Linked DNA regions of Algoriphagus sp. Y33. The protein of the gene in region 2 interacts with the protein of the main gene of each other region in a pairwise test. Links are inferred from orthologs where the notes say so. Each region holds a gene or a part of one and is shown on either strand. Other genes may lie near its edges. The genes, in order: dprA and recA.

Region 1 (15,905 bases), 3.4 Mb from region 2 along the record:
CCTATCATGGATTTGACCAGAAAATATCAGACGAATCCTGAAATTGTCAAAATAGACAAAAAGGAACTGACGGTCTCCAATATTGAGCAAACCTATTACGAAGTCAAAAATCCATTGAAACTGGAATTGATGGCCCGTTTAATGAATGTTCACAACATCAACCTAAGCGTGGTATTCTGTAATACCAAGAGAATGGTAGATGAAGTTACTGAAGGATTAGTAGCAAGAGGAATCGCCGCAGATGCGCTTCACGGAGACTTATCCCAAGCTCAACGTGACAAAGTAATGGGCAAATTCCGTAAAGGACATTGCAAGGTACTGGTAGCTACAGATGTGGCTGCAAGAGGTATTGACGTGGACAATGTGGAAGCTGTATTCAACTTTGACCTTCCTTTGGACGAAGAATATTACGTACATAGAATCGGACGTACCGGCCGTGCAGGCAAAAACGGTAAAGCAATTAATTTTGTGACCGGAAGAAGAGACAACTTTAAGATGAGAGATTTGGAAAGATATACCAAAGCTACTATTACGAAGATGTCCCCTCCTTCTGCTGCAGATTTGATCGAATTGAAAAAAGCTCAGTTCGTAAAAAGTGTAACAGAACAAATTGAAAAATCAGAAGACAACCAGCTATTCGAAGCTACTATCGGACAAATGCTAGCAGAAGGTCTTACGATCGATCAGGTTGCTGTAGGTTTGATGAAACTTGTGATGGGCGACTCAGTGAAAGAAATGAGCGAGCAGAACTTTAGTATAGACGCATCCGGTGGAGACAGAAGAAGAGAAGGTGGACGTGACGGCGGAAGATTCGAAAGAGGTGGACGCGGAGAACGTGGCGACAGAGGCGGAAGAAACGAAAGAGGCGGTGAGAGAAGAAGAGAATTCGGAAACCGTGAAGGTGGATCAAGAGATGGTGGTAAAAGACCTGAAAGAGCTCGTGAAGCAAACATGACACGTCTATTTTTGAATCTTGGTGCAAAAGACAGAATCCGTCCAAATGATATTGTAGGTGCGATTGCAGGCGAAACCGGCGTACCGGGACGCAGCATCGGCGGCATCGATATCTATGACAACTTCTCTTTTGTGGATGTTCCTTCCAAAGACGCTGATCAGGTGATCCAAGGAATGAAAAACAACACCATCAAAGGCAAGAGTGTCAGCATGGAGGTTTCTAAAGGTTAATAGATTTTAAGGTTTATATGGTTTAAAGCACATTTCTTCATTGAAATGTGCTTTTTTTGTGTCTTAGTATTTACCTATGCAGCTCTTTTTTCAAGAAAACATCACCCCTCCTCTTATTTCGTTAGATCAGGATGAATCCAGGCATCTCTATAAAGTGCTTCGCAAAAAACAAGGCGATCATGTTTTTGTAACAAATGGAGCAGGACTTCTCTTTGAATGCGTGATCCTAGAAGCCAATCCCCGAAAAACAAGTCTGAAGGTCGTGCACACCACCGAGGTGGAAGAAGAATCCTTTCACATTCACCTTGTCATCGCCCCTACCAAAAGCCCCGATCGAATGGAGTGGATGGTGGAGAAAATCACTGAAATCGGCTTTCATGAACTTACACTTCTACAAACCATGAATTCGGAGAGAAGTTACCTTAAAACTGATCGCCTGGAGAAAAAAATAATTTCTGCCTGTAAGCAAAGTCTCAAATACCGAATTCCTATTCTTCATCCGATTTCAAAATTGGATGAAATTCTGGATTCTGGTGAATTTGAAGATTATCAGAAGTTCATTGCTTATGTGGATGAGCATCATGATCACCATTTGTTTGATAGTGCTGACCCTAGAGGAAAATACCTAGTTCTAATTGGTCCGGAGGGTGATTTTGATCCCGTTGAAATCAAAAAAGCATTGCAGGCGGGTTTCAAACCCGTGTCATTGGGAAAAGCAAGACTAAGAACAGAAACAGCGGGACTAGCCACAGTCCAGATACTACAAACACTAAACCGATAAAATAATCGTTTTTTTCGTAATGAGTTAAAGTTCTTGTTGAAAAAACTATTGCATTTTCATTAATTTAGAGTCAAAGACAATTTTTACCGTGCCATACAAAGAGCGAGAAATAGAAAAGAAGTATTATTCCATTGGGGAAGTAGCGCAGATATTCAAAGTAGCACCATCATTGATTCGGTATTGGGAGGGTGAATTTGACATTATCCGCCCAAAGAAAGACAGAAAAGGCAATCGACGCTATACCAAGTTGGATATCCAGAAAATCAGATACATCTACCATCTGGTAAAGGAAAAGGGATATACACTACAAGGAGCTCAGGAAGTGATCAAATCCGGAAAGGAACAGGGTTTTGACAAGGTGCAGGCGGTGCAAAAGCTTCAGGAAATCAAAGATTTTTTAATCAATATCCGCGATGAATTCAATGCAAAATCAAGCTCATGAAGATTTACGGTATCATTTAGCACTACATCTGGCTCCGAAAATTGGATCTGGAATATTCAAAGCCATTATTGCCTATTCAGGATCTGCGTATAATTTTTTTAAGCTTCCTAAAGGTAAAGTAGCCAAGACACCAAAAGTCGGAGAGAAATTACTTGCACTTCGGAATCAAGAATCAGAATTGCTTCGAAAAGCAGACGAGCTAATCAATGTCTGCGAAAAAGAACATTTTCAAATACTGACTTCACTCCACCCGGATTTCCCCCTGCGATTCAACATGCAGGAAGACAGCCCTGTGGTAATTTTCACTCAGGGAAAAAACAAATTGAACCTTGACCGTACAGTAGGGATTGTAGGAACCCGAAGTGCCACTACTTATGGAAAATCCGTAACCCGAAAGATAATAGAAGACCTAGCCATCTATCAACCTGCAATTATTTCCGGGTTAGCCTATGGCATAGACATAGAAGCACACAGGGCAGCCTTAGCCTGCGGGCTGCCCACTATTGCGGTGATGGGATCGCCTATTGGCCGTATTTATCCGGCTGTACATAAGAAAACAGCCGAATCAATCATGGAAACGGGAGCCCTGATAAGTGAATATCCACCTGAAAGTACGATGGTACCCGGGAATTTCCCTGCACGAAATAGAATCATAGCCAGTCTGTCGGATGCTTTAATCGTGGTGGAAGCTGCTGAAAAAGGAGGTGCATTGATTACCGCTGAAATAGCCTACAGTTACGATAAAGATGTATTTGCCGTACCTGGCAATCTACAATCCCAATACAGTGAAGGGTGCAATTTGCTCATCAAGAAAATGAAGGCAAATATTTACACCGGCCCAAACGACGTAGCTGAAGCACTTTTTTGGAGTAAACCCGGAGAAACAAAAGTGATAAGACCAGGAGTTGATCTAAACAATCGAGACAACGAAGATCAGGCTATACTTCGGATTCTGATGGAAAAAGATGAAGTAGAGGTTGATTCGTTAAGTATCGCCACAGAGATCCCCCTCGGACTGCTTTCCTCTAAACTGCTGGCATTGGAGTTTGAAGGAATAATAAAATCACTTCCGGGAAAAAAATATAAACTTCTTGTCTAGCAACTTTATTATTCTACGGGATTAAACACAAAATCCGCAAGCTTCATAGCCTCAGCAAACTCAGCTTTATTTAGTTTCAAATTAAATCCAGAAGACTCCAGGGTTTCAATCATCACCTCAGTGGCTATATTGCCTACCAGTTCATCATCTGCCATTGGGCAACCGCCAAATCCTTTAAGTGCTCCGTCAAATCTTCTGCAACCTACTTTTACCCCTGCCCTCACCTTTTCAGCGACTTCGGAAGGTCTACTATGAAGATGTGCGCCAAACTCTATATGTGGAAAGGCAGAGATCTGTAAGCTCAGCAAACTCCCAATCAGCTCGGCGTCTGCCGCTCCAATAGTATCTGATAACGAGATTATTTTAACACCCAACCGGTCAAGTTTCTCAACAAATCCAGCTACTAATTCCGGTGAATAGGGATCTCCATAGGGATTACCGAAGCCCATGCTCAGATAAGTGACCAATGTTTTTCCATTTACTTCACAAAGATTCTGAATCTCTTCCACCATCAGCAATGCATGGGCAATACCCGCATTAGTGTTTCTCTTCTGAAAAGTCTCGGACACAGAAAGCGGAAAACCCAAGTAATCAATCTCGGGGAAATCCATCGCATCATTAGCTCCACGCACATTGGCTACTATCGCCAACAGCTTACTTTTGGAATGATGCAAATCCAATAAACTGAGAACTTCAGCGGTATCACGCATTTGGGGAATAGTCTTCGGGCTCACAAAACTTCCAAAATCAATTGTATCAAAGCCAACTTCCAGCAGTTGATTGATGTATGCGGCTTTGATTGCGGTATCAATAAACTCCGGAATTCCCTGCATTGCATCCCTCGGACATTCTATCAATTTAATCATGTCACAAGTTACCAAAGATCATTTACTCACACACAGATATTGAAGACTAAACACGTTCCCTTTTAGCCAAATCATCTCAACTTACACGGCCCAAACCTCTACTGCCTTGTGCCCTAATGAACAGCTTGTGGAAATATTGGGTAACAATTATACCAACCCGGGGAATATACTATACCCGAAAATAGTGGAGAAACTCATCAGAAATAGTGGCTACAGGCAATAAAAGCATATTGAAGCCACCTGCTGTGTGAAAACGACAGCTTGGAAAGAGTATTGCATGGGATAAGTAAGAAATAACCATCAAAACCTTTTTGAAACTAAACCAATCTAAAAAATGAAAACTAAAGTAACTTTAATTATCGGAGCAGCAGTAGTCGCAATGTATTCTTGTGATACCAAAAACTACACAGAAGAAGATAGAATACAGGTAACTGAAAATCTGAAGAATTATGTGGACAGCGTAGAAAGTGCTGTTAAAATCGTTCCTGTTCACAACTGGAGTGTAATTGAGGAACGATACGATAGTTTGGATTCCAGAGCTGAGAAAGTTTACAATGACTTGAAAGTGGAGGATGAAAATCTTGAGATGATTGAAGAGCGCTATGAGACTGTCGTTAAGAACGCCAAGGCAGAATCCGAGAATTTTGAACGGACAGCAAAAATGCACATGGATAATGTAGAATCCTGGTGGGACAAAACTACAGCTAACGTAGAAAAGGGTGCAAAAAACACCTCTGAAGACATCGAAGAGGCTACCCAAGAAAGTCTTACTTGGCTGGAAAAAAACTTCGATAAGCTGGGAGATGAATCCAAAAAGAAATATGAAGAAATCACAAAAGAGCTTCACAAAGATTAGATTAAGCTAAGAAAATATGATTGCAATGATGCTAATGCTAGTAGTCATATTTTCTTTGTTTTACTGAATAGAATATTGACAGGCGGGGATGACGGCAGACTTTAATAGTGCCTGCGCTAGCGTTTTACCGAGATTTCTGCTGATATGGTTTTATACCGTAGAGAAGCCGATATCCATTAAGACAGTCATTTAATCAATAAAAAAAAAGCCTTCCGTAATAAATACGGAAGGCTTTTTTATTGATTAAAATTGGCTAAGGAAAATTATTTAGCCTCATTTTTCTTTGCTGTAACTTCAGCTCTGATTTCCTGTGCAAGATTTTTGATGGCTTGCATACCTGTTCTCACTCTAGTACCAGCTGCTTTGTTACCGTTTTCGTAGAATTTTGCAAAGTCTGCTTCTAAAGAATCGACCAAATCTTTAACTTCTTGGTGTCTGCTCATAATCGTTTTATTGGTTGGTTATAAATTATACTTGAGTACAATAAACATCATTTATAGTGCCATTAGAAGTCTTTTGGCGTTTATTTTTAATTTTTAGTGCAGAAAAATGATGTTTTCATCAAAATGCTCGTTTTATTAAATTTTTAGCAACATTTCCCTCCAAAAATTGATTTTAAAATTCTGCCAAAACGCTTCTACTCTCCCCAAATTGGCTTATTGATTGCCCAGAAAAGATTCCTCTTCATTTAAATCATAACTTTTTCGCCTTTGTCTGCAGATTCAAGTATTGCTTGAACTATACGAATGTCGCGAAGTCCTTCCTCCCCAGGTACTGCTTGTGGTTTTCCTTGGAGTATAGTTTGGGCATCGTTATCCATCTGCCATACCTGTTCCATCGGCTGCTGAAACGGGAAGTTAATTTCGCCTAAAGGACTACTCCCCTTGTTGCCTGCATATGCTGAAAACGGTGCCATCTCAATAGTTCCTTGTTCACATGTGATATTCAGGAAGTTTATATTTTCTGCAAAGGAAGTCTTGATAGTGCCGATCACTCCTCCCGGAAATTCCAACTCAGCTTCTACAATCTCTCCTAGTCCATCTTTGTAAATATCAGGGCGTTCAGTCCATATTTTAGCCGAATTCACCGCTAGAGGTTCCATACCTGATCCCAGCCTAGCCCCTTGAATTGAATAAACCCCCATATCATAGATAACTCCTCCACCCATTTCTCGCTTTTGTTTCCAGTGATCAGTACGGTTTTCTCTGTACCCTGCTGCACAATCAAGTCCTGATACTTTCCCTAGGCTTTGCTCGGCTACAATTTTCTGAAACGCCTGCGTGTTTGGCTCATGCTGGCACCTGTAACCAATAGATAGAGAAACATTTGCTGCCTTGCAGGCATCAATCATAGCTTGGCACTCCCCGACCGTCATTGCCATAGGCTTCTCACACCAGACATGCTTTCCGGCTTTAGCGGCCCGAATCACATATTCCTTATGCATAGAAGGAGGCAAAACTATATATATCACATCTATGTTCGGATTCTCGGCTATAGAATCGAATGTGTCATAATTGTAAATATTCTCCTGAGGGATTTTATACTTAGTTTTCCATACCGCTGCCTTGGAAGGAGTTCCCGTCACTATTCCTGCCAAGTAACAATTTTCTGTTTTCTCCAGTGCGGGAGCCAATAAGTCAGTACTGTAATATCCTAATCCAACCAGTGCCACCCCAAGCTTATCTTTGCGTAGCTTAGACGAGGCCAGCACACTAAAGGGAGATATCAGGCTTGCACCCGCTCCAAGAGCGATAGATTTCAAAGTGGTTCTTCTTGTGATAACATTCATAGGTTTTAGGTTAAGGGTTTGATAATTTATACATCTATCAAGATACAGTTTTCATTTATACCTCCAAAAAAATATTAAATTCAACTGTGCAAATACACTCTTATCAAGATAACGTCAACATGAAAAAACTAGCAATTATTATTTTACTGCTTATCCCATTTTTCACCCAGGCTCAAAATCAGCTTCAACCCTACCTGACACTGGATGATGCGATCAGGATCTCTGATGCTGCACAAGCTAAATCCACGGCAGAAGGATGGAACATGGTAATAGTGGTACTGGATGCAGGTGGGCATATAATATCACTTCGCAAAATGGACGGAGTACAAATTGGGAGCATAGAGGTTGCCTTGGGCAAAGCGAAAACTTCCGTTTATTTCAAACGTCCTACTAAAGCCTTTGAAGATATGATGAAAGGTGAAGGTGGATCGCGAATTGCCACCCTACCAAACGTCGTCGCAATTGAAGGCGGCCTGCCTATTTTCAAGGATGGTATAATCGTAGGTGCGATCGGCATCTCCGGGGCCACTTCAGCTCAGGACGGAATTGTAGCTACTGCTGGACTGCAGGCATATTAATATAAAACTTAAAAGTTCAGAAATCCTCCATTATCTAAGGCTGACAATTTCTTACCCGTTCACCATTCTAATCAGAAATAAATAGAATGGACTGTGATCTTGCAGCAATTCTTGCACAGCGTCACTTCCTTTCTAATAGTCAAGGCTTTCCTTATTGCTTCTTTTCCTGTATTATATGGCCCTAGGTAATCCCGTTCATAAGAATTGGGGATATGTTCGCAATCACGGTCGTGTATTTCATACAATCCCTTCTCATTTGGGTTGGAAGACAGGTAAAAGAATTTCATAAAATTAGGCTAATGAGTTAATAGCTCAAAAGTACCCATCTATGTCTGATGAAAACATACCCTATATAGGGTATTTTTAAGCCCTAAATCCAAATTCCTATCTACTTCCTATGATTTTACCCCCCTTTTCTGATTGATAAATAGCTGTTTGACTTATGAAACAGGTTTTATCAACACAAATTTCAGTTCATCCCCGGCACTACTGAAAAACAGCATTTTAACCTAAATCCCAGACATTGACAAATGTAACGTAGGGTAGCTAGCAGCAGCAAAAGTCAGATGGAATCACGCATTAGGTCCTGTATCAGCCTGTGATAAAATGACACTACTGCATGTACCTAAGCAGCAACTCCCTCCATTCCTCCTCCAGGCTCAACTCCGGCCTGCTCTCACCTGATCTCCTATACCAATAATCGGCATTCCAAAGATCTCCTTCCTTTCTATGCAAATAAGCGTGGATTCTGGCAGCTTCCTTTCCTTCCAAGCTGTCCACCTGATCATGCGCTTTTACCCAATTTCCGTTCCCATCATACCAAAGTGCCTTCAGCATAGGGTTGTAATCGTTGATCTTAACTTCTGATTTCAGAAATTCTTCAATGGTTTTATCGTCTATCGCCATTTTTTATCTTTTTATCTTCCCAAAGAAAAGAAGCTCCTGTATAAATCCTTTACTCTTCCGTGACTTTTTTGCTACATTCCACGAGCCATGTTGGATTAAGCATAATCGCTTTAATGCTTCAACTTACCCCCGTATGACCATATATAGATCTTTGATTACTTTATTTTTGACTTTTACCTTGTCGATTGGGCTTTTGGCCCAGTCAGGAACTGATTACCATTTGGAAACCTCTATCCAAGAGTTGACGGAGTCCTTTCAAGGAAATATCGGGATTTACATTAAAAATCTAAAGACCGACGCTACTGTGGAAATCAATGCCGACACACTATTTCCCACTGCGAGCATTGTCAAAATCCCCATTCTCTTAGGCATCTTTGACAAAATAGAAAAAGGAGAACTGCACTATAGAGAGCCTTTGGTTTATCGTGATTCTATCAAATATGGCGGCTCAGGCATCATGCAATTTTTCAAAGACTCTACGTTGACTGATTTAAGTACTTTGATTGCCCTGATGCTCAGCTACTCAGACAATACCACCTCTCTTTGGAATCAGGCACTTGCCGGCGGCGGCACTCAAATTAATAATGTAATGGATCAACTGGGATACACTGAAACGCGGGTAAACAGCCGCACACCCGGGAGAGAACTCATCTGGGAAAAATATGGCTGGGGTCAGACTACTCCAAAGGAGATGGCTGATATTCTGGTACACCTAAACAACGGGGACTTAATCAGTCAGGCTGCCTCCGAACAGATGTATAGATTACTGTCCAATACTTTTTATACCGATTATGCTGTTTCGGGTATCCCGCCGGGAATTAATGTAGCAAGTAAACAGGGAATGGTAAATGCATCCCGTTCTGAGGTGTTTTTGGTGAATTCCCCTGAGGGGAGTTATGTCTGCGCCATTTTCACCAAGAACAATGTAGATCAAAGCTGGGATTTTGACAATGAATCCTGGGTACTGACTAGAAAGATCTCCAATCTGATTTGGAATCATTTCAACCCAAATCACCCCTATACGCAACCAGAAGGGATAGAAAAATACCTTGAAGGACTCGCATATTAAAGCCAGGAAAATCGCCCTTGCTCTAAAGCTCTTCAAGAGCTCGCCAAGAAGAGGTCATAAACCAACAAAATAAGCGTGCTTACCGTCAAAAAGATTAATCCTTAAAGCCTTTTTTTATTAAAATTATATGTTTAGGTATGTTTGTTTAGTGACTGTACATTTAGGATGACGCTAACTAAAAAAGCTGACCTCACATGGCTTTGATTGGCTACACTGGGCGCATATTCCTCGTCTAGACCTTCTTATAAAATTCCTGACAGCTTAATTCAACGTAATTTAGAGTAATTTGATTTTGAGACTATTTATAACTATTTGACCGCAGGTATCTTCCTACAATCGATATAAAGTTCTGACATTTAACTATTTACAAATAACTAGAATCGTAAGTCTAAGTTCAATAATACTCATTTGATTCTCAGAGCACTGCAGCTTTAAACAGATGGGATTTTTAAAAAATATAATCGGTTTGGACAATCCTTTCATTTTTTCTTTTTGCCAAATTTCAATAAATCTTAAGCATTCTAACAATAGGCTTAAACTAAACGATGATTTTGTTGCACAATCGTCAATAAATTCTTCAAAAACAGGAATTTAAGCTATTATAATCTGCAATTGGTCGGTAAATGAGAAGTTATATATTTGCTCAATTAACAAACCCAAAATTAACAGTAAGATACACCTTATGGAACAAGCTTTGATTTATGTCGTCCCTGCATTGGGGCTGGTTGGCCTGATTGTAATGGCCATTAAATCTGCCTGGGTAACCCGGCAGCAAACCGGCGATAAAAACATGATGGAACTCGCCGGCTATATAGCCGATGGGGCCATGGCTTTTTTAAAGGCTGAGTGGAAAGTGCTTTCCTATTTTGCAGTCATCGCCGTGATACTTCTGGCATGGTCAGGAATGTCGGTGGAGACTTCCAGCCCTGTAATTGCCATTTCCTTTCTAATAGGAGCCGTATTTTCAGCTTTCGCTGGATATATAGGTATGAATATCGCTACCAAAGCCAATGTCCGAACCACTCAGGCAGCAAGGACAAGCTTGAAACATGCCCTTAAAGTCTCCTTTACGGGAGGCTCCGTCATGGGGCTTGGGGTAGCAGGATTGGCCGTTTTAGGTCTTGGCTCATTATTTATCCTGTTTTACCATATGTACGTGCAAAGCGTAGGTGCAGGTGTAAATGGTGTAGAGATGGAAAAGGCACTTGAAGTTCTTGCGGGCTTCTCCCTAGGTGCTGAATCTATTGCACTTTTTGCGCGTGTGGGAGGAGGTATTTATACCAAAGCAGCCGATGTAGGCGCTGACTTGGTAGGAAAAGTGGAAGCTGGAATACCTGAGGATGACGTAAGAAATCCTGCAACAATTGCTGATAACGTAGGTGATAATGTAGGAGATGTGGCAGGGATGGGGGCTGATTTATTTGGCTCCTATGTAGCCACCATCCTCGCTACGATGGTTTTGGGACGCGAGATAGTATCAATGGATAATTTCGGAGGAATTGCCCCTATCCTACTCCCTATGATCTTGGCGGGATTAGGCATCGTATTCTCCATCATGGGGATGTTCTTTGTTACCATCAAAAATGATAAAGGAGATGTGCAGCATGCCCTGAATATGGGAAACTGGTCATCCATTGTCTTTACAGGAATTGCTTCATTTTTTGTGGTGAAGTATATGCTCCCGGAGACGCTTTCTATCCGAGGCTATGACTTTACCAATATGGATGTGTTCTATGCTATTATCCTTGGGTTGATAGTAGGAACTCTAATGAGTATCATCACAGAATATTACACAGCAATGGGCAAACGCCCCGTAAAATCAATCATACAGCAATCAGCGACCGGGCACGCCACCAATATCATTGCAGGTCTTGCAGTAGGAATGGAATCCACAGTCCTTCCTATACTTGTGCTCGCAGGCGGTATCATGGGATCCTATGCTTTTGCGGGGCTTTATGGAGTAGCCATAGCGGCTGCAGGAATGATGGCTACTACTGCCATGCAGCTTGCAATTGATGCTTTTGGGCCTATAGCCGATAATGCGGGAGGAATCGCCGAAATGAGCCAATTACCTGAAGAAGTAAGGCACCGAACCGACATTCTTGACGCTGTTGGAAACACTACAGCCGCTTCGGGCAAAGGATTTGCAATAGCCTCCGCCGCTTTGACTTCTCTTGCCTTGTTTGCTGCTTTTGTGGGAGTAGCCGGAATAGATGCTATAGATATTTTCAAAGCACCTGTATTAGCGGCACTGTTTGTTGGAGGAATGATTCCTTTTATATTCTCTTCTCTTGCAATCGCTGCAGTAGGCAGGGCTGCAATGGATATGGTGAATGAAGTAAGACGGCAGTTCAGGGAAATCCCGGGAATTATGGAATATAAAGCCAAACCGGAATACGAAAAATGTGTAGAAATCTCTACCAAAGCTTCTCTTCGTGAAATGCTACTGCCGGGAGCTATTGCCCTCATTACTCCTCTGCTGATTGGTTTTGGCTTTCAGGATGTATTTGAGCAAGTCTCTTCTGCCGAAATGCTGGGGGGGTTACTCGCCGGAGTGACAGTCTCCGGAGTTTTAATGGGAATGTTCCAATCCAATGCAGGTGGAGCCTGGGACAATGCAAAGAAATCCTTTGAAAAAGGTGTAGAGATTGATGGTGAGATGTATTACAAAAAATCCGAGCCGCACAAAGCTTCTGTGACAGGCGATACCGTAGGTGATCCCTTTAAAGACACTTCAGGACCATCAATGAATATCCTTATCAAATTGATGTCTATCGTTGCTTTGATCATCGCACCTCATATCAGTCAAAGTCCACATCCCGACGCTGTGGCAGAAAAATACAGAATCAAAAAGGAGATCAATTATGATAACGGGAAAGAAACCCTACCTAAAGTGATATCAGAAATCAAGAAAGTGAATTAATTAGGAACACTCTTGTGCCTTACCAAACAGACTGCCTGGCTCAAGGCAGTCTTTTTTTTGTCCTTGCCTACAATCAGTTAGCTTAATATTACTCCTATTCAAAATATAATACGGCAAAAAGCAGCAATTACAAATATTATTTGACTTGAAATTAAATAGTAACATTTCGTTAAAAATCAATGTGAAAAAATTGAAATAACCACCACATTATTCTTAATTTATGGGATAATGATAGAAATAGGCATCAGTTTTCATCTAATTTCTGTTTTTTGAAAGATTTATGGCCGATTGAGAAGCAGTTTATACTGAATAGATGCTTATAGAAAAGGATGGCCTTTTCTAAAGTATCTGGGAGGCTACCTGTTTTTACCCGTTTTATAATTTTAGAAACAGGATAAAGATGCAGGGATTTGCCAGATATCATTTAAAAAACTGATAAACCAATTTATACACTTTAAAACAAAAAAACACATGAAGAAAAGCTACGCAATGACCTTGCTTTTTCTTTTGGGGTTTCTGGCTAGTATACCACTCTACGCACAGCAGACGGTCAAAGGAAAAGTAACAGCCCAAGAAGATGGCATGCCACTTCCTGGGGTGAGCATCGTGGTTCAAGGCACCAATACAGGTGCCGTGACCGACTTGGAGGGCAACTACTCGATCTCTGTTCCCAATTCCGAATCTGTTTTGGTATTCTCTTTTATTGGATATACCACCCAACAAAAGATTGTAGGCAATTCTTCCGAAATCAACATATCCTTATCAGAAGACATATCCCAACTTGGGGAGGTAGTAGTCACTGCCCTTGGAATCACCAGAGACGAGCGATCAATCGGTTATTCAACTCAGGAAGTAACAGGTGAAAATCTTACTTATACTAAAGAACAAAACGTACTAGGTTCGCTTTCAGGAAAAATAGCCGGTGTGCAAGTGACCGGCTCATCTGGAGCAAGTATGGGCGGAACCCAGAAAATAAAAATCAGAGGGGTAAACTCCATTTCAGGAGGCGGAGAGCCTTTAATGGTTATAGATGGTACTCCTATTTCCAACTCAAATTTCTCAGGTGCTTCAGGGCAGGATTACGGTAATTTAGGCCAGGATGTCAACCCGGAAGACATAGAGACAATTAACGTATTGAAAGGTCCAGCAGCTTCTGCCCTTTATGGAATCAGAGGTCAATACGGGGTGATTATGATCACTACCAAAAAAGGCAAGAAAGGATCCGATGTAAAAGTGGAATTGAATTCAGCCATTTTTGTGGACAAGGTATTTAACCTAATGCCATACCAGAACCTCTACGGTGGTGGTGCCAGCCAGACGTGGAGAACCCTCCCTAACGGTGATAAATATGTAGATATGTCAGTAGATGAAAGCTGGGGACCAAAAATGGATGGCACTTTAGCTCGTCATGTCATGAGTTTCTATCCGCAAGATCCTACCTATGGACAATTGACTCCCTTCGTAGCACATCCGGATAACATCAAAGACTATTATCAAACCGGAACAAATGTAAACAATGGCGTTACCATCACGGGAGGAGGAGCTAACTCCAATTTTAGGATAAGTGCAAACGATACGAGAATTCAGGGTATAGAGCCCAATACTTCACTTAAACGAAACAACCTCGGGGTAAGTCTGGGCATTGATTTGACTAAAAAACTGAAGGTAACCACTAATGTCAACTATGCGGCAAACGAAGGGCGTAGACCGGGCCAAGGCTCAGAGGATGGTTCAAGATATTTGGGACAGTGGTTCCAACGATCTATGGATATGAATAGACTAAAGGATTACAAGTATGAAGACGGAACCTTTCTTAACTGGAATTTAAGAAGACCGAGTGCCACTACCGGTGAAGTGACAAATTTTAATCCGCTCTACTGGGCAAACCCCTATTTTCTTGCCTATGAAAACTATAGCGATGACAACAGGGACAGGTTCTTCGGGGATGTAGGATTATCCTACCAAATTTCCCCCGAGCTTAAAGTAAGCGGTTTTGTAAGATCAGATATGTACACTCAGAACATCAATTCAAGAGCTTCATTTGGAGGGACTGGAGTTCCAGGGTATTCTGTTGGTAAATATCAGAACACTGAAATGAACTATGAGATCTTAGCTCAATACACCAAAACTTGGAATAAATTATCCCTAGATGCTAACGTAGGTGGAAACATATATGATAGAAACTATACTTACTTATCAATGGCAACAGTTGGAGGACTTTCCTCACCCGGTTTCTATAATATCGATGCCTCAATAGACAGACCTATCACTAATTCTTATCTACTAAGAAAACAAATCAAAAGTGCGTATGCTATGGTTTCACTGGGATACAACAATACTTACTTTGTAGATGCTTCTCTAAGAAATGACAACTCAAGTACACTACCTGTGGACAATAACTCCTACTGGTATCCTTCTATTTCTACCTCATTGGTGTTCAGTGAGTGGATCAAATCTGATGTCATGACACTTGGTAAACTAAGACTGAGTTACGCACAGGCAGGTTCGGACTTAAGCCCTTACAGTACCACTTCTTTCTTTAATGTAGGTAGCACCTATGCTGGATCATCCACTGTAAACACACTTTCAGTACCTGCCAATTTGAATAATCCCAATATCAAACCTTCATTCGCTCACTCTTATGAAGCTGGGGTTGATTTTAAGTTTTATGAAGGACGGGTTGGACTATCCTTTACCTACTACAATCAAAGAAATGAAAATCAAATTCTGAATTTGGATGTATCAGGAGCAAGTGGTTACGGTTCTGCGACAATCAATGCCGGCGAAATTGTAAACAAAGGTCTTGAACTGGCAATAACTGCCACACCATTTCAGTCAGATAGATTTAATTGGGATATATCATTCAATGTAAGTAGAAATAGAAATGAAGTAGTAGAGTTATATCCAGGCATAGATGTGTATCAGTACGGAAGCACTACTTATTCTTCTACTTCAAGCTATTTGAATTCTTATGTAGGTAAGCCCTTCGGTAGCTTAGTAGGTCAAGCATATCAGAGAGACGAGGCTACTGGAAAAATACTTCTTGGAAGCAATAATTTGCCGCTTTATACAGATGCTACCCACGACTTTGGCACAGTTTTGCCAGATTTTAATGGCGGTTTCCAAAACGTATTGAATTACAAAAACTTCCAACTCGCTGCAATGATTGACTTCCAAGCAGGAGGTCAATTTTTCTCAAGATCTAAAATGCTGGCAGTAAGAACCGGTCTTGATCCACTTTCAGCTACTACCAATGAAAATGGGATGAATGTCAGAGATCCATTAGAAGATGGTGGAGGAGTAAAAGTAGAAGGTATCTCTGCAGAGACGGGGGAAGAAATCACTGCTTTCGTAGATGCCAAAGCATACTATGGCGTAGTGGCAAGAAGGATCTATGAAGACTGGCTATAC
Region 2 (15,056 bases):
CGGAGCGTACGATTTGCTTGATAGCATTAGATGCTTCGTCGAGGCTAGCAAGCGTTTTGTTAAGATCGATGATGTGGATACCATTTTTCTCCATGAAAATGTATGGAGCCATTCTCGGATCCCACTTTCTCGTCAAGTGTCCGAAGTGAACACCAGCATCTAGTAAGTCTTTATATTCTAATTTGGCCATTATAAAATGTGTTTTTCTATATAAGGAAGAATCTCCAGATTAACGTTTAGAGAACTGGAACTTTCTTCTTGCTTTTCTACGTCCTGGCTTCTTACGTTCTACCATTCTAGGGTCACGGGTAAGGAAGCCTTCTTTTTTCAATGCAGGTCTGTGCTCTATGTCGAACTCACACAACGCACGGGAAATAGCCATACGGGCTGCTTCTGCCTGACCTGTGATTCCACCACCATCTACATTGATCTTGATGTCGTAGTTACCATCTACTCCTACTAGAGTCAATGGTTGTTTTACTACAATTCTGTGAAGCTCAAATGGGAAGTAAACTTCTAGAGATCTGTTGTTTACGGTAATCTCACCTTTACCAGGAGCCATGTAAATTCTGGCTACAGAGGTTTTTCTTCTACCGATTTTGTTAATCATTTCCATAATAGACGATTAAAGAGTGATGGCTTTAGGCTGTTGTGCAGTATGTGGATGCTCAGATCCTTCATACACGTACAAGTTGCCATATAATTTTCTTCCCAATCTGTTCTTAGGCAACATGCCCCGTACAGCTTTCTCGATCAAGATAGTGGAAGATTTCTCTTTCAATAATCTCGGTGTAGAAATACGCTGTCCACCTGGATAACCTGTGTGTCTCACATAAACTTTGGAGTCCCACTTGTCACCGGTTAGTCTGATTTTGTCTGAGTTGATTACGATGACGTTGTCACCACAATCAACGTGAGGAGTGAAGCTTGGCTTCGTCTTACCTCTCAAGATTTTCGCTACCTCACTAGCCAATCTACCCAAAACTGCTGCTTGGGCATCCACTACCACCCATTGCTTATCTGCAGTCGCGGCATTGGCTGATACGGTCTTATAGCTCAAAGTATCCACTGTGTAACTGTTTAATATTTAGCTTGTTAAATTTATTTCACCCTCAAAAAGGGACACAAAGATAGGAGTATTTTATTTTTGATGCAAAATATTTCCAATACTAAGTCCTAATTTTCACAGGATTAGCTTTTTACGACCAATACAAATCGGGTGTTTCTTGCTTTTTTGGTCTGGATGATCTTAGCTGTTTTTTTCCAATTGATTGACCAAAACCTTGAAATCTTTCGGATAAGGCGCATTCACGAATATTTCCGTGCCGTCCAAGCCCTGAAATCCAATCGAATAAGCATGAAGCGAAACCCGCTGCATAATCGGCAATTCTTCTGTCTCTTTTTTTAAATTGAAGCGGCGTTTGATAGAAGAAAGGTATAAAGGGTTGCCTCCGTATAAGGTGTCTCCACAAATCGGGGACTTCAGATATGCCGAATGAACCCTAATCTGGTGCAATCTTCCAGTGATGGGTTTGCATTCGACCAAGGTGTGCGCATAGTAAGTCTTCAATGTGTTGAAGATTGTCTGCGCCGGCTTCCCTTCTTTACTTACTTTGGCGATTCCTTTGTTGTTGGCTAAGAGATTGCGGTCGACCAGCTCATCGCTGAATTCCTTGATCCCTTCCACCACTGCATGATAGACTTTATTTACTTTTCTGCTTTCAAACTGCATCGCCAAATGCCTGTAGGCCACTGGATTCTTGGCAACCACTAGACATCCTGAAGTTTCCTTGTCCAGTCTATGACACAGTTGGGAATCGGGGGTGTGTGTCTTGGCAAGGTCTAGGATGTTCTGCGCCTCGTGCCTATCGTCTAAGCTTGACAGATACGGTGGCTTATTGATTACCAGGTAATCCCCGTTTTCAAACAGAATAAGATTTTCAAAATCTACTTTCTTCATGGATTCTCCTGCCTCTTCAATTGAGGCTGCAAAAGTAGGATAAAAAAGGGTGGCTAAAAAACTTCTCCTAATTTTATTCTTAGAGAGTTACCGCTTTTAGTTTTTCCTCAGGGGAATCTATTTTAACCAGTGGAAGTGAAAAACTGAAAATGGATCCCTTGCCTACCGTAGAGCTCACAGAAATCTTGCTTCTGTGGCCTTCCATGATATGCTTGACTATGGCCAAACCCAAGCCTGTACCTCCTTCTTTTTTGTTTCTACTTTTCTCCACTCGATAGAAACGCTCAAAGATTCGCTTCAGATCCTCAGGAGGAATCCCCTGGCCATCGTCCTGCACTTCCACCTGAATAGTGTTTTTCATGGTTTTCATGGCTATTCTCACTTCTCCTCCATTATGGTTGTATTTCATGGCGTTGAAAATGAGGTTTTGGCATACCCGATAGATTTTCTGCCGATCCCCGGAAGTGATATACGTTTTGTTGGGTTCAAACTCAAATTGTATGTGTATTTCGCGCTTTGAAGCTTTGTGCTCAAGCTCTTCAATAACTTCTTCTAAGAGGCCTTGGAGGTCAAATTCAGTGAAATTGAATTTAATCACACCACTTTCCATTTGGTTCAGGGTAAGTAAATCCTGAACCAATATATCCAGCGAATCCAGACTTTTGGCAGCGCGTTTCAGAAATCTCATGCGAACTTGTTTGTCATCGATGGCTCCATCCAATAGTGTGTGAATATAACCTTGAGTGGCAAAAATCGGAGTTTTTAACTCGTGTGAGATATCCGCGATGAATTCTCTTCTGAATTCGGCGTTTTTTTGGAGAGTGTCAATTTCTTTCTGCCGGGCTATTGCATAGGAGTTGATTACTTTATTGATCTTCCGCAAAGGTGAAATAGAGCCTTTTCTTCTTTTTTCACTGATCTCAGACAGGTCTTTTCGCTGGATTTTTTCCAAAAGAGAGTAAATGTCTCCTATTTCCTTGAAGATGAGAAATTCCAACATAAATGAGATCAATAGGTATGCTGATGAAAAAGAAACACCCCATGCTACAAAAAGCAGGATGGGGGTGGCTCCATTCACCAGTGATAGAAAGGCAGCCACCAGAGCCGAGATAGCTACAGCCAAGATCAAGGAAATTCCTCTGGAAGTGGTAAACATTTATAGCCCTAATTCGAATTTATAGCCTACGCCTTTTACTGTTGTGATGTAGTCTTCTCCGATTTTCTCACGCACTTTTCGGATGTGCACATCCACAGTTCTGGCCAATACAAACACATCAGCTCCCCATATATTCTGAAGAAGTTCATCTCTGCTGAAAACGATATTGGGATTCTTGGATAGAAAATACAAAAGTTCAAATTCTTTCTTGGGAAGAGTGATTGTCTTTCCGGATTTGTCGATTGTATAACTTCCCCTGTCAATAATCAGGTCTCTGATTTTGATCTGAATCTGCTCTTGTTCTTTTTTTGACTCACGCCGGAACAAGGCTGAAATCCTACTCATCAGCGCTCTGGGTTTGATAGGTTTGGTGATGTAATCATCGGCGCCCACGTCAAATGCGGCTACTTCGGAATATTCTTCCATACGGGCAGTGAGGAAAATAATGAAGGTGTTTTTTAGTTCTGGGACCTGTCGGATCTGAAGACATGTCTCTACGCCATCTTGGTGAGGCATCATGATGTCTAGAAGAATCACATCGGGTAAAAATTTTGCAGCAGTCTTTACCGCTTTCATTCCATCTTCAGCTGTAGCTACATCATAGCCTTCTTTTTGAAGATTGTATTTCAGGATTTCAACAATATCAGGTTCGTCGTCAACTACCAGAACTTTGATTTTTTGCTTGTCGCTCATCAGTGATTTCTTAATGTTTGCATTAAAATTAATGAATATTTAAGGATTGAAGCCAAATAAAAGATGGGAAGTGCTTGTCTTTTGGTGCTAATAGTGACATTTTGTTTCGCATTCAAAGGACAATGTTACCGCTATATTATGAACACCTCAATTAAAGCGTTTTTAGTCCTTTCGCAGAAATAATATCCAGATTCAATGACCCAATGAAGAGATTGGCTTTGATTTTTACTGGGATTTTGTTCTGATCCTTTGTGACCCATACCTTCACGGGGAATTCTCCCCTGAATAGTTTATTCTTAGGCAGCTGCGGCGAAAAAATGTAAGTTTCTTTCTTTCCAAGCTTGGTGTCGAGGGTTTCTGTGCCCTCATAGATTAACTTTATGTTATATATTTCCTTATCGAAGAATCCTCTGATTACTATTGTCTCTCCTTGCTTTAAATTCCGTAGATCTTGCGATCTCAAATGATAAAAGCCGCTGACCAAATCTTGAACTTGGCCAGGTAAGTCAAAATCTTTCGTCTCTTTCAGGTTTCTATTCTCTTTGTCAAAAAGCTTCATTGTAGCTTTTTTGTTTTTTTGGTCGAAGTGGACAAATTCGTGTTTTCTGTATTTTCCTTCCTCGATATGTCTATAAGATGTGGTTGGCAGAAGTGTTTCCATATCGAGGTATGTTCCCCAGTTGTCATTCACTTTTCCGAATATAGTTGCTGCTCCTTTGGTTTTGCCGTATACATCTATCTTATAGTGGGGCTTGTCATTCTGATCTTGCGCTCGTTTGGATATATGCATTTTTGCATCGGCAAGATTTAGCCAACCATAGGAAACCTCAAATGATAACTCCTCGCCAAAAGTGAAGGGAGGGCTGCCTACCGGATCTTGTGCTGATAGATCGGGTAGGGTAAGGAAAAAAAGGAGTATAAGTAATCCGGAGATTCTTTTCATCTGATTGGTTTTTGATTTTTAGAAGACAGATAGCCTATCCCGTCCGCCTCGGCGGATCGGGAGAATCTCGCATGGTAAATAATCATTCCGGTGTGTGTTGCCTTCGATATGCTCGATTTCATAAATTTTAATGACAATACCTGACGAAAAGAGCTGTATTCTATAGGTATTACGAAAAAACGTGCCGAAAGGCGATTAAAATTACGAATTTGCCTTTCCAAAACAATAGTACCGGCCGTCTTGCTTATAGACAGCTGTTTAATTACTTTCATATAACTATAATTCTAACGAAATAAAAGCATGAGTAATAACGCTGAAAAATTAAAAGCCCTGCAATTGACTATCGACAAGCTGGACAAAACTTACGGCAAAGGCACCGTGATGAAGTTAAGCGATAATAAGGTTGTGGATGTCCCGGCTATCTCTACCGGTTCGTTGGGGCTGGACATTGCTCTGGGAGTGGGGGGGATTCCCCGCGGTCGTGTGATAGAGATTTATGGTCCAGAATCTTCAGGAAAGACTACCTTGACTTTACATTGTATAGCTGAGGCGCAGAAGGCGGGTGGTTTGGCTGCCTTTATTGATGCGGAGCATGCCTTTGATAAGAGCTATGCGGAGAAACTGGGGATAGATACAGAAAATCTTCTCATCTCTCAACCGGACAATGGGGAGCAGGCGCTTGAAATCGCCGAGCATTTGATCCGTTCTGGAGCTATCGATATTATAGTAATTGACTCAGTGGCTGCTTTGGTGCCAAAAGGTGAGTTGGAAGGTGAAATGGGAGACAGCAAAATGGGCTTACAGGCTAGATTGATGTCTCAGGCTTTGCGTAAGCTTACCGGTGCGATCAACAAGACCGGCTGTTCTTGTATATTTATTAACCAGCTGCGTGAGAAAATCGGTGTAATGTTCGGTAATCCCGAGACTACTACCGGTGGTAATGCTTTGAAATTCTATGCCTCAGTGAGACTTGATATCCGCAGAATCGGTCAGATCAAGGAAAGCGCTGATAATATACTAGGCAACAGAACCAAAGTGAAAGTGGTGAAAAATAAGGTAGCTCCACCATTTAAAGTTGTAGAATTTGACATCATGTACGGGCAAGGAATTTCCAAAGTGGGAGAAATAATTGACCTGGGTGTGGAGTTGGACATTGTCAAAAAAGCAGGATCATGGTTTTCTTACAATGGAGAGAAGCTTGGACAGGGCAGGGAGGCTGTGAAAACCTTACTTCTTGATAACCCGGAACTGATGGAAGAGCTGGAGGTGAAGATCAAAGCTGCCTCAGGCTTATCTTCCCCCAAGGCAGCAAGTGCAGGTGAAGTGATCGAGAAGGAATAAATAACGGGAGTTTGCACAGATGATACACACAGAAAAGGGGGTGGTCAATTATTGACCACCCCCTTTTTATGGTTAGGTAGAGAAAAACGCAGGTTTTATGTAGTCCTAATCGCCTCTACAGGATCCATCCGTGCCGCGAGCGTCGCGGGTACAATCCCGGAAACTACCCCGATGATAGTAGATACTCCGAGCCCAAGGATAATGTTTGCAAAGGAAAGTACTATTTCCAGGCTGCCCAATTGGATGAAGGTTAGCAGGAAGACAATGAATATCCCTGCGATTCCCCCGATCAGACTTAAGCACACAGACTCAAATAAGAATTGAAATAAAATGAAGTAGTTTTTAGCTCCCAAAGATTTTTGAATCCCAATGATATTGGTCCGCTCACGGACTGATACAAACATGATGTTTGCGATACCAAAACCGCCAACGAGAATTGAAAAGCCACCGATTACCCATCCTGCGACAGAAATCACGTCAAAAATAGAACCGATAGCATTCTGAATAAACTCGGTTTTATTCAAAGCGAAATTATCTTCATCCCGAGGCCTTAGGCCTCTTTTGGCACGAAGTAAACCCGTCATTTCGTTTTCTAGTGCTACCAACCCTATGTCTTCTTCCAATCCTTTGACAGCAATTGTTGGTTCCATGCCGTTTCTTCCTGTGTAGTACATTTTATTGAAAGCCCCGTAAGGGATAAGACAGGCCTCATCTTTGGAAGGGGCATCAAATAGTCCTTCGCCTTCTTCTTCAAATACCCCGATCACGGTAAATTTCATCCCTTTTATTTTGATGGATTTCCCGATCACTTCTTGCTGTGGATATAGTGTATTTGCAATTTTTCTCCCCACAATGGCTAAGTTTCTAGAAGCTTTGATTTCCGATTGGGTAAAATATCTCCCTTCTTCCAGAGAGATTTCATATACGTCTTGGTAAGAATATACTGCACCTGTAAGAGACATGCCTTGGTAGGCATTGCTCCCTGCTTTGACGGTAGTATTGGCTGATGCCGATATGGTAACTGCTTCAGCTGAAGTAAGTCTTTGCTGCAAGAATTCATACTCATCGACGGTACCGGGAGGTCTGCGGAAATATTTCCACCATGGATAATCCTGAGGGCCATTTGCGAATGGGAACCGGTCAACCCGCATCACATTAGTTCCTAAAAATGAAAAAGATGATTTTATGTTATTTTCCAGAGAATCGACCAATGTAAATACGGCGATAATAGCGAAAATACCCACTGTGACTCCCAGAAGGGATAATATGGTACGGGTCAGATTAGTTTTCAATGCTGATATCGCGAAGCGAAAACTTTCCCATGAGAGTTTGAAAAAGAGCATGCCTTTGTAGTTGGTTTAAAACAATTTGTTAAGTTAGCTGAAATTGCCTGATATTGTTAGTATCTTTGCATTTTTTAGAGTTATTCTATTAGAGTCATTCTAAATCACTCAAGACATCTAAAACTTACCTATGAAATTATCGGATTTCAAATTTGACGTTCCAAAAAAACTAATCTCTCTTTATCCTGCAGCAAATCGGGATGAATCCAGATTGATGGTTATCCATCGGGATACAGGTGAAATTGAACACAGAGTTTTTAAAGATATTACCGAATACTTCGGTGAGGGTGATGTCTTTGTTACCAATGATACTAAAGTTTTCCCAGCCAGGCTATATGGGAATAAAGAAAAAACCGGTGCAGAAATCGAGGTTTTCTTGTTAAGAGAACTAAATGCGGAATTGAAGCTATGGGACGTGTTGGTAGATCCGGCCCGTAAAATCAGAGTGGGTAATAAGCTTTACTTTGGTGATTCTGATCTAGTGGCAGAAGTGATTGACAATACTACTTCCAGAGGGCGTACCATTCGTTTCCTGTTTGATGGGACAGAAGAGGAATTCCATAAGACGATCGATACGCTTGGAGAAACTCCGATTTTGAAGGAATTTATAGAAAGAAAAGTAGAAGCAGAAGATAAGGAAAGATACCAAACGGTGTTTGCTAAGAATGTGGGAGCGGTAGCTGCACCAACAGCCGGGTTGCACTTTACCCCTCACTTGCTGAAAAGATTAGAACTTCAAGGTGTGGATGTAACCCCTATTACACTGCATGTAGGCCTTGGGACTTTCCGTCAGGTAGACGTGGAAGATCTGACTAAACATAAGATGGATTCGGAGAACTATGAAATTCCCGATGGAACGGTGCGGTTGGTCAATAGATCATTGGATGCCAAAAAGAAAGTTGTAGCTGTAGGCACTACTTCTCTGAAGACGATCGAGTCATCTGTGACTGCCAACGGAAGGTTAAAAGCTAGTGCCGGCTGGACTGACAAGTTTATCATTCCTCCATACGAATTCAAAATTGCAAATGCGCTGATTACTAATTTTCATTTGCCGGAGTCAACATTGCTTATGACAGCAGCGGCTTTCGGAGGCTATGATCTGATCATGAAGGCATACAAAGAAGCCATCAAAGAGAAATATCGATTCTTCTCATACGGAGACGCGATGTTGATCCTTTAATACTAAAAGCTCCGAAACGGAGCTTTTTTTGTTTAACCCCAGAGAGTAGAAAGGTTTCGCAAAGGTGGCGGTGGTCCTGCTTCTCCAGAAGTTGGATTTAGCGGGGTTTTCATCCCGGGTAGTGAAGTTGCCAATTCATGAGCGGTTTTAGTGGGTATCTTTTAGCCGGGGAGTGCATGGAGGTTTTCGTAGAGTTTGATGGCAGAAAGAGCGAAGTCGAAGCCTTGTTTAAGCAGCTTACTTTAATCACCGTTATTGCAGACCTAGTCACCATAGTTTGTATATTCACACAGATATAACGTTGCAATAAAACTTGGGAAGGTTTGAGTTTTTACTTTTGCGGGAAAATATTATGACAGATAAAGCGGCAATCCTGGTGGCAGGAGGAAAAGGAACTAGAATGGGCGGGCCAGTTGCCAAGCAATATTTACCCGTAGCGGGACAGCCTGTATTGATGCGTACACTCTCGGTTTTCTATAGGGTGGATCCATCCACGGATTTGATTCTCGTATTGCCTGAGAATGACTTTTTGTACTGGAAGGAACTTTGTAAGGAATATAAATTCACCATTCCACATCGCTTGGTCTCCGGAGGGAATTCTAGATTTCAATCGGTGAGAAATGGGCTGAATTCTCTAAATCCAGAAACTAAGTTGGTGGCTATCCATGACGGAGTCAGGCCGTTTGTTGCAGCGAGTGTTATTTCAGAAAGCTTTGAAGTAGCGGCTAAAGCAGGAAGTGCCGTTGCTGTGATTGCGTTAAAGGATTCGATCAGAAAGCTGACTGATGACGGCAAGTCATTTTATGAAGAACGGCAGTATTTCCGAATGGTCCAGACTCCCCAGACATTTCTGGTAGAAAAAATCAAGAAAGCATTTGCTGTGACTGAACTTCAGCAGTTTACAGATGATGCTACAGTCTATGAAAATCAAGGCTGGCAGGTGGCACTGATCTCAGGAAACCCCGAAAATATAAAGCTAACCTCTCCTGAAGATATGGATTACGCAGAATTCATCGCCAGTAAGGATTTCTAGAACCGGTTAGATTTCTCCGTGAAATTTCACCGACTTTTTTTGGGGCTTCACCGACTTTTTGGCTCAATTGGCCTCTTTTCTGTTTTGGAATGCAATGGCTTCCCATACTTTCGGCTATCATTTTAAAACAATCTAAAAGATGAAACGGAATCATAGAATCAACAATAATGACGGAGGGATGATCTTCGGGTTTATAATCCTGGCTGTGGGTGTCTTAATCTTACTTAGGAAACTTGATGTTTTTTATCCTGATTGGTTGCTTTCATGGCCTATGATATTAATTGCCGTCGGAGTTATTACTCTGGTTAAGCATGAGTTCAAAAGTTTCTTTGGAGTTATGATGCTCGGCTTAGGGATGTTCTTTTTGCTTGAGCGGGAATTCAATTTTCATTTTGGTGTTCAGCGATTCATATTCCCTATTGCCTTGATTTTGGTGGGGATCTACCTGATCACAAAGAAGCGAAAGGAACAACAGGTGCTCGATGATATTCAGGAAAAAATAAAAGCTAGATCAACTGCCTCACTTACTCCGGGCAAAGACTACAATAAAGACGAAAAGACTTCTTTTACGGAGCAACCTGCCGGTGAAAAATCTTATGCGGGAATGTCGGGAGTCTCAGGCACAAGCTATTCGGACAGTGTTTCCATTGATTCTATCATGAGTGGGATCAATAAGAGGATGCTTACTAAGAATTTCCAGGGAGGAAAACTAACTGCTGCTTTTGGCGGGATAGATCTGGATCTTACACAGTCTGATTTTTCAGGGATGGTGACACTTCAGGTGGACGTGATATTCGGGGCCATTAAATTGGTGGTGCCTCCGCATTGGGATGTACGGGTAGAAGTAACCAATATAGCTGCGGGAGTAGAGGATAAAAGAGTATATCGCCAGTCTGAGGTAGATTCTGACAAAGTTATGGTGATAAGGGGGACAGTATTCTTCGGCGGTTTGGAAATCAAATCTTATTAACGAAATTCCTTCTTTCAAATCCCCTGACTTTTGTTTTCAAGAGCATTTTCAAATCCTTCAAAAAGTAATTGGATCATCCAGGGATCCGGAGTAATCTGGTTCCTTGGAACATTCGGATTGCTCATCTATTATGGTATTGCACAGTCGACGGCGATAGTAGATGCTTTTTTCTACGCAGTTCTCTTTGTTTTCGGAGTAAATATCCTAGATCGGACATTCAATTTTTATGTTCCAACAGGGCGTAACAACAGCATGCTTTTAATCTTTCCTTTGCTTTACAGTTTTGTTGCAACTTACTTTCATTACCATCTTATTAAGTGGATTTTTGATGCTGATGAGGCTTATTGGAGTTTTCTTCGCGGCAACTTTCTCTTACGATGGGCTGTTCTGGGCATAGCTGAAGTTTTGGTGGCTATAGTGGCTTTGGCAGTTTCCAAGCTCGAAGAACAAAAAGAAATCAAAAATCGAGAGTCAATGATGAATGAACTCTCCAGAGAAGCGGAGTTGACCCAGTTAAGGCAGCAGCTCCAACCTCATTTTTTATTTAATAGCCTCAATTCGATCAGTGCCCTTACGGTATCACAGCCTGCTAAGGCCAGAGAGATGGTGCTTCAGCTTTCGGATTTCCTCCGGGGCACTATCCGGAAAGATCATCAGCAGTGGGTTAGCCTAGAAGAAGAATTGAGTTATCTGAAAATGTATCTCGATATCGAGCACGTTCGCTTCGGGCATAGATTGGAAGTGGTGTTTGAAGTGTCAGATGAAGTAAAACAGATGCGTTTGCCTCAACTGTTAATTCAGCCCTTGCTTGAAAATGCAATAAAACACGGCCTTTATGGCATCACAGAGGACGTGAAAATAACGATCCATGCCTTCAAAGAACAAAATTATTTGATGCTTCAAATCGAAAACCCTTTTGATCCGGAGGTAGCTGTGCCCAAGGGTACCGGTTTCGGATTGAGCTCGGTGGACCGCAGGCTGTTTTTGCTTTTCGGCAGAAAGGATTTACTGGAGTCTAGGTCATTGGGCTCATTTTTCATCGTAATTTTAAAAATCCCCCAACAGAAATGATCAAGACTCTAATCATAGATGACGAACCTTTAGCCGCGGGTATTGTACAGGAGTTTTTAGCGGGTTTCCCTCAGTTTGAACTTGTCGCAGTATGTCAGAACGGGTTTGAGGGGCTTAAAGCTATCCATGAACATGAGCCGGATTTGATTTTTTTGGACGTTCAGATGCCTAAAATCACCGGATTTGAGATGCTGGAACTCCTTGATGAGCCTCCTGCAGTGATCTTTACCACGGCTTTTGACCAGTATGCCCTGAAGGCTTTTGACTCGATGGCAATTGATTACTTACTCAAGCCATTTTCTCAGATGCGATTTTCCCAAGCGATAGAACGGTTTATGGCACAGCAGCAAGGAGTGGCGGATCAATCCACACACAAGCTAAATGAGTTGGCAGAGAAGCGAAACCGTCTTGTCGTACGTGTCAAGAATGAAATAAAAATCATTCCAACGCATGAGGTGAGTTTTTTCGAAGCCGAAGATGATTACATGGCCATTCATACTCCTACGGGGAAATTTTTGAAGAAAATGACGATGAAATCCTTAGAGGAAGCACTCGATCCTGCCAAGTTTGTCCGTGTACATAGGTCTTACCTGATTAATTTGAATGGAATCACCAAAATAGAGCCTTATGAGCGTGATAATTACCTAGTGATACTTCGGGGTGGGCAGAAAGTGCCCGTGAGTAAGGCAGGGTATTCTAGGCTGAGGCAGGTTCTTGGTTTGTAAGAAGTGGAAGTCAACAGCTATCAGTCGAAGTATTCAGTTAGGCGGCATTGCGAGGAGCGAGGCATGAGCGACGAAGCAATCTGTTTCATGATAAGGGATTGCTTCACTCCTCCGTCGTTCGCAATGACGTGAAAAGGATTTCCATTTGCTGGATTGGCGGAGTCTTCAGGCTTGTGCCTTTTGAAATGCAATCTTCAGACTGCTATGGTTGAATAACCTTATAATCACTGATGGACAGTCTGAAGACTGCAATACTTTAGGTCCAAGTCATGAGGCTCAGAACCAGACTTAAGCTTTGCGGTTAAAATCATCAAATTACAAAAAAGAAAGCCCTGAATTGCTCAGGGCTTTAAATTTAATATTCGTCTTCGTTGAAGAAGAAGTCGTCTTTGGTAGGATAATCAGGCCAAATCTCTTCGATGGTCTCATAAGGTTCGCCATCGTCTTCTAATTCTTGTAGATTTTCTACTACTTCCATTGGTGCGCCGGATCGGATGGCATAATCAATTAATTCATCCTTGGTGGCTGGCCAGGGTGCGTCCTCTAAATAGGATGCTAATTCGAGTGTCCAGTACATAATGTTTATTTTAAAGGAGTTCCGGAGTTTAAGGGTTGCAAAATTATTCTTTTTTTGAAATATTCAGCGGTGTACAGACTATTTAAAAGAAAGTTGTTTTAAAATATAATTTTTGACATCAACTTTCCTCTTCACAGCAAATAATTTTTTCTTCATCATAATATCAAAATCAGCTGACTGAACGCGGAAATTCTCCGTATTGCTTTGTGCCGCTTCCAGCTCTGTTTGATCTCTACGTAGCAAATCTTTCAACAGAGCAACTTTTATTTGGGATTGCTCTGCATCAGGTTTCTCGTCAAAGTCCGGGTATTTACCATGAACAAGTTTCTCTAGGAACGCTTTTTCAAATACGATATCGGAGAAGAACTGGAATGACCTGACGGTCAGGTTTGCCTCTCTTGGTTTACGCGGAGGGAGTTTTCGCCACTCTTCCTGAATCGCTTTGGCTCTACCGATGAGTTCATAGGAGGTGGGCTTAGCTGCCAATCCTTTGATCTCTTCTGTCAAAGTGTCTATCTTCCGCATTAGTTCCCGAGGGTTCATCTGAGGTCCGGTTTGGAGTGTTCTTTTATATCGTGAGAATATCCGGTTATTCAATCTGGAGAATTCATCCCAAAGCGGCTGTCTCTTTTCCGCAGGTACCTTGCCCGCCTCTTTCCATTGCCTTTGGATTTTTTTTGAGATATCAAAGGCGATCTTAGCATCGGGAAAATCATGTGCTTCCCGGGCCTGGACTACCAGCGCTTCGTACACTTTGATGTTTTCCTCTGCCTGAAGAGCAAGACCCTCGAAGAAATGTCTTCTGTTTTCAAAGAAATGCTGCACTAGTGCATTGAAGGTGTTCTCGACTTCCTCCTGGTTTTCTTTATCCACAGGACCTGTTTTGATCCAGCGAAGCTTGAGCTCTTTATAAAACTCGGTGGTCTCTTTCCAGTCAGTATCGTCTTTTCTGGCTTCAGCTTCTAGAATCAACCCTTTTTTGACTTCAAGGTTTTTGGCTCGATTTACTTGAATAATCTCATTCAAGTATTCCTCTTGCTGGCTTAGGTCGTTGATCAGCGGCTCAAAATCTCCCAATGCATCGGAATGCATAAGGGACTCTCTGAGGTGAATGAGTTTCATCAGGAAAGAACCTTTGTTCTGATTCTCCTGAATATCATTCTTGAGTTTGGCTACTTTCTCTTTGAGTTGTTCAAATCTTTCTTCAAAATACTTGAGCGTAGAGGCCTCATCTTCTTTTACTTCACCGATTACCCTATCTTCCTGTCCCAAAAAACCCCTCAAATAAACTTTGTTGTCCTTGATATATCCATACGGATGCTCCATTGTTCTACAGTAGGTTAGGTGGCGGTTTTCAAATTTCCGCAAATTAATTAATTCAAAAGCACTTATCCTAAGAAAGCGGTTTTTTTGCCATCTTTGATGTCTAAGTGCAATTTTAAAGTAAAAATATAACGCATGAGTTCAGAAAAAATCATCTTTTCCATGGCAGGAGTTTCAAAAATTTATCCGCCACAGAAAAAAGTCCTCAAAGATATCTACCTCTCATTTTTTTATGGAGCCAAAATTGGAGTCCTTGGTTTGAATGGTTCCGGTAAATCCTCCCTCTTGAAAATCATTGCGGGAATGGATACGGAGTTTCAGGGGGAAGTAGTTTGGTCTCCGGGCTACACCGTGGGAATGCTGGAGCAGGAACCAAAACTCGACCCCACCAAAACAGTAAAAGAAGTAGTGGAAGAGGCGGTTTCTGAGACCGTCGCTTTGTTGAAGGAATTTGAAGAAATCAATGAGAAATTCATGGATCCGGCACTAATGGAAGATCCTGATGCGATGGATAAGCTGATCGAGAAGCAGGGAGTGGTGCAGGAGAAGCTGGACGCTGCCAACGCATGGGAGCTTGACGTGATGCTGGACAAAGCGATGGATGCGCTTAGACTGCCGCCTAGTGATGCGAATGTCGCCAATCTTTCCGGTGGTGAAAAGAGACGGGTGGCACTCTGTCGCTTATTGCTGCAGGAACCCGATGTATTGCTACTTGATGAACCGACTAACCACTTGGATGCT

The links.
Region 1: the proteins of recA (region 2) and dprA interact in binary tests that used the Bacillus subtilis proteins (3 or more experiments, as listed by UniProt). The link is inferred for Algoriphagus sp. Y33 from one-to-one orthologs.

Annotation. Positions count from the first base shown.
Region 1 is NZ_CP061947.1:2,806,093-2,821,997, forward strand. What follows is about bases 1,544-4,443. They hold dprA (DNA-processing protein DprA), read left to right. Parts: upstream 1,544-2,379; coding sequence 2,380-3,507; downstream 3,508-4,443. Other genes in these bases: ID165_RS11425 (16S rRNA (uracil(1498)-N(3))-methyltransferase), read left to right, coding at 1,544-1,966; ID165_RS11430 (MerR family transcriptional regulator), read left to right, coding at 2,055-2,408; ID165_RS11440 (hydroxymethylglutaryl-CoA lyase), read right to left, coding at 3,516-4,373. Outside these bases: ID165_RS11420 (DEAD/DEAH box helicase), read left to right, coding at 1-1,185; more of ID165_RS11425, read left to right, coding at 1,262-1,543; ID165_RS11445 (hypothetical protein), read left to right, coding at 4,708-5,229; ID165_RS11450 (histone H1), read right to left, coding at 5,493-5,672; ID165_RS11455 (Gfo/Idh/MocA family protein), read right to left, coding at 5,918-7,018; ID165_RS11460 (heme-binding protein), read left to right, coding at 7,138-7,596; ID165_RS11465 (hypothetical protein), read right to left, coding at 7,668-7,883; ID165_RS11470 (hypothetical protein), read right to left, coding at 8,209-8,502; ID165_RS11475 (serine hydrolase), read left to right, coding at 8,636-9,571; ID165_RS11480 (sodium-translocating pyrophosphatase), read left to right, coding at 10,254-12,494; ID165_RS11485 (SusC/RagA family TonB-linked outer membrane protein), read left to right, coding at 12,966-15,905. UniProt on the Bacillus subtilis protein: Protein that helps load RecA onto ssDNA during transformation. Binds cooperatively to circular ssDNA, is able to bridge different segments of DNA. Favors the loading of RecA onto SsbA- or SsbB-coated ssDNA and formation of RecA-DNA filaments.
Region 2 is NZ_CP061947.1:6,225,850-6,240,905, forward strand. Bases 4,197-7,072 are described here. They hold recA (recombinase RecA), read left to right. Parts: upstream 4,197-5,052; coding sequence 5,053-6,093; downstream 6,094-7,072. Other genes in these bases: ID165_RS25815 (DUF3108 domain-containing protein), read right to left, coding at 4,197-4,752; ID165_RS25825 (ABC transporter permease), read right to left, coding at 6,189-7,072. Also shown: rpsB (30S ribosomal protein S2), read right to left, coding at 1-190; rpsI (30S ribosomal protein S9), read right to left, coding at 230-616; rplM (50S ribosomal protein L13), read right to left, coding at 626-1,069; ID165_RS25800 (RluA family pseudouridine synthase), read right to left, coding at 1,250-1,960; ID165_RS25805 (cell wall metabolism sensor histidine kinase WalK), read right to left, coding at 2,040-3,116; ID165_RS25810 (response regulator), read right to left, coding at 3,117-3,809; more of ID165_RS25815, read right to left, coding at 3,961-4,196; more of ID165_RS25825, read right to left, coding at 7,073-7,436; tRNA preQ1(34) S-adenosylmethionine ribosyltransferase-isomerase QueA, read left to right, coding at 7,567-8,616; ID165_RS25835 (2-C-methyl-D-erythritol 4-phosphate cytidylyltransferase), read left to right, coding at 8,969-9,649; ID165_RS25840 (LiaI-LiaF-like domain-containing protein), read left to right, coding at 9,789-10,619; ID165_RS25845 (sensor histidine kinase), read left to right, coding at 10,650-11,690; ID165_RS25850 (LytTR family DNA-binding domain-containing protein), read left to right, coding at 11,687-12,415; ID165_RS25855 (DUF2795 domain-containing protein), read right to left, coding at 12,771-12,992; ID165_RS25860 (DUF349 domain-containing protein), read right to left, coding at 13,071-14,318; energy-dependent translational throttle protein EttA, read left to right, coding at 14,451-15,056. UniProt on the Bacillus subtilis protein: Multifunctional protein involved in homologous recombination, DNA repair and competence.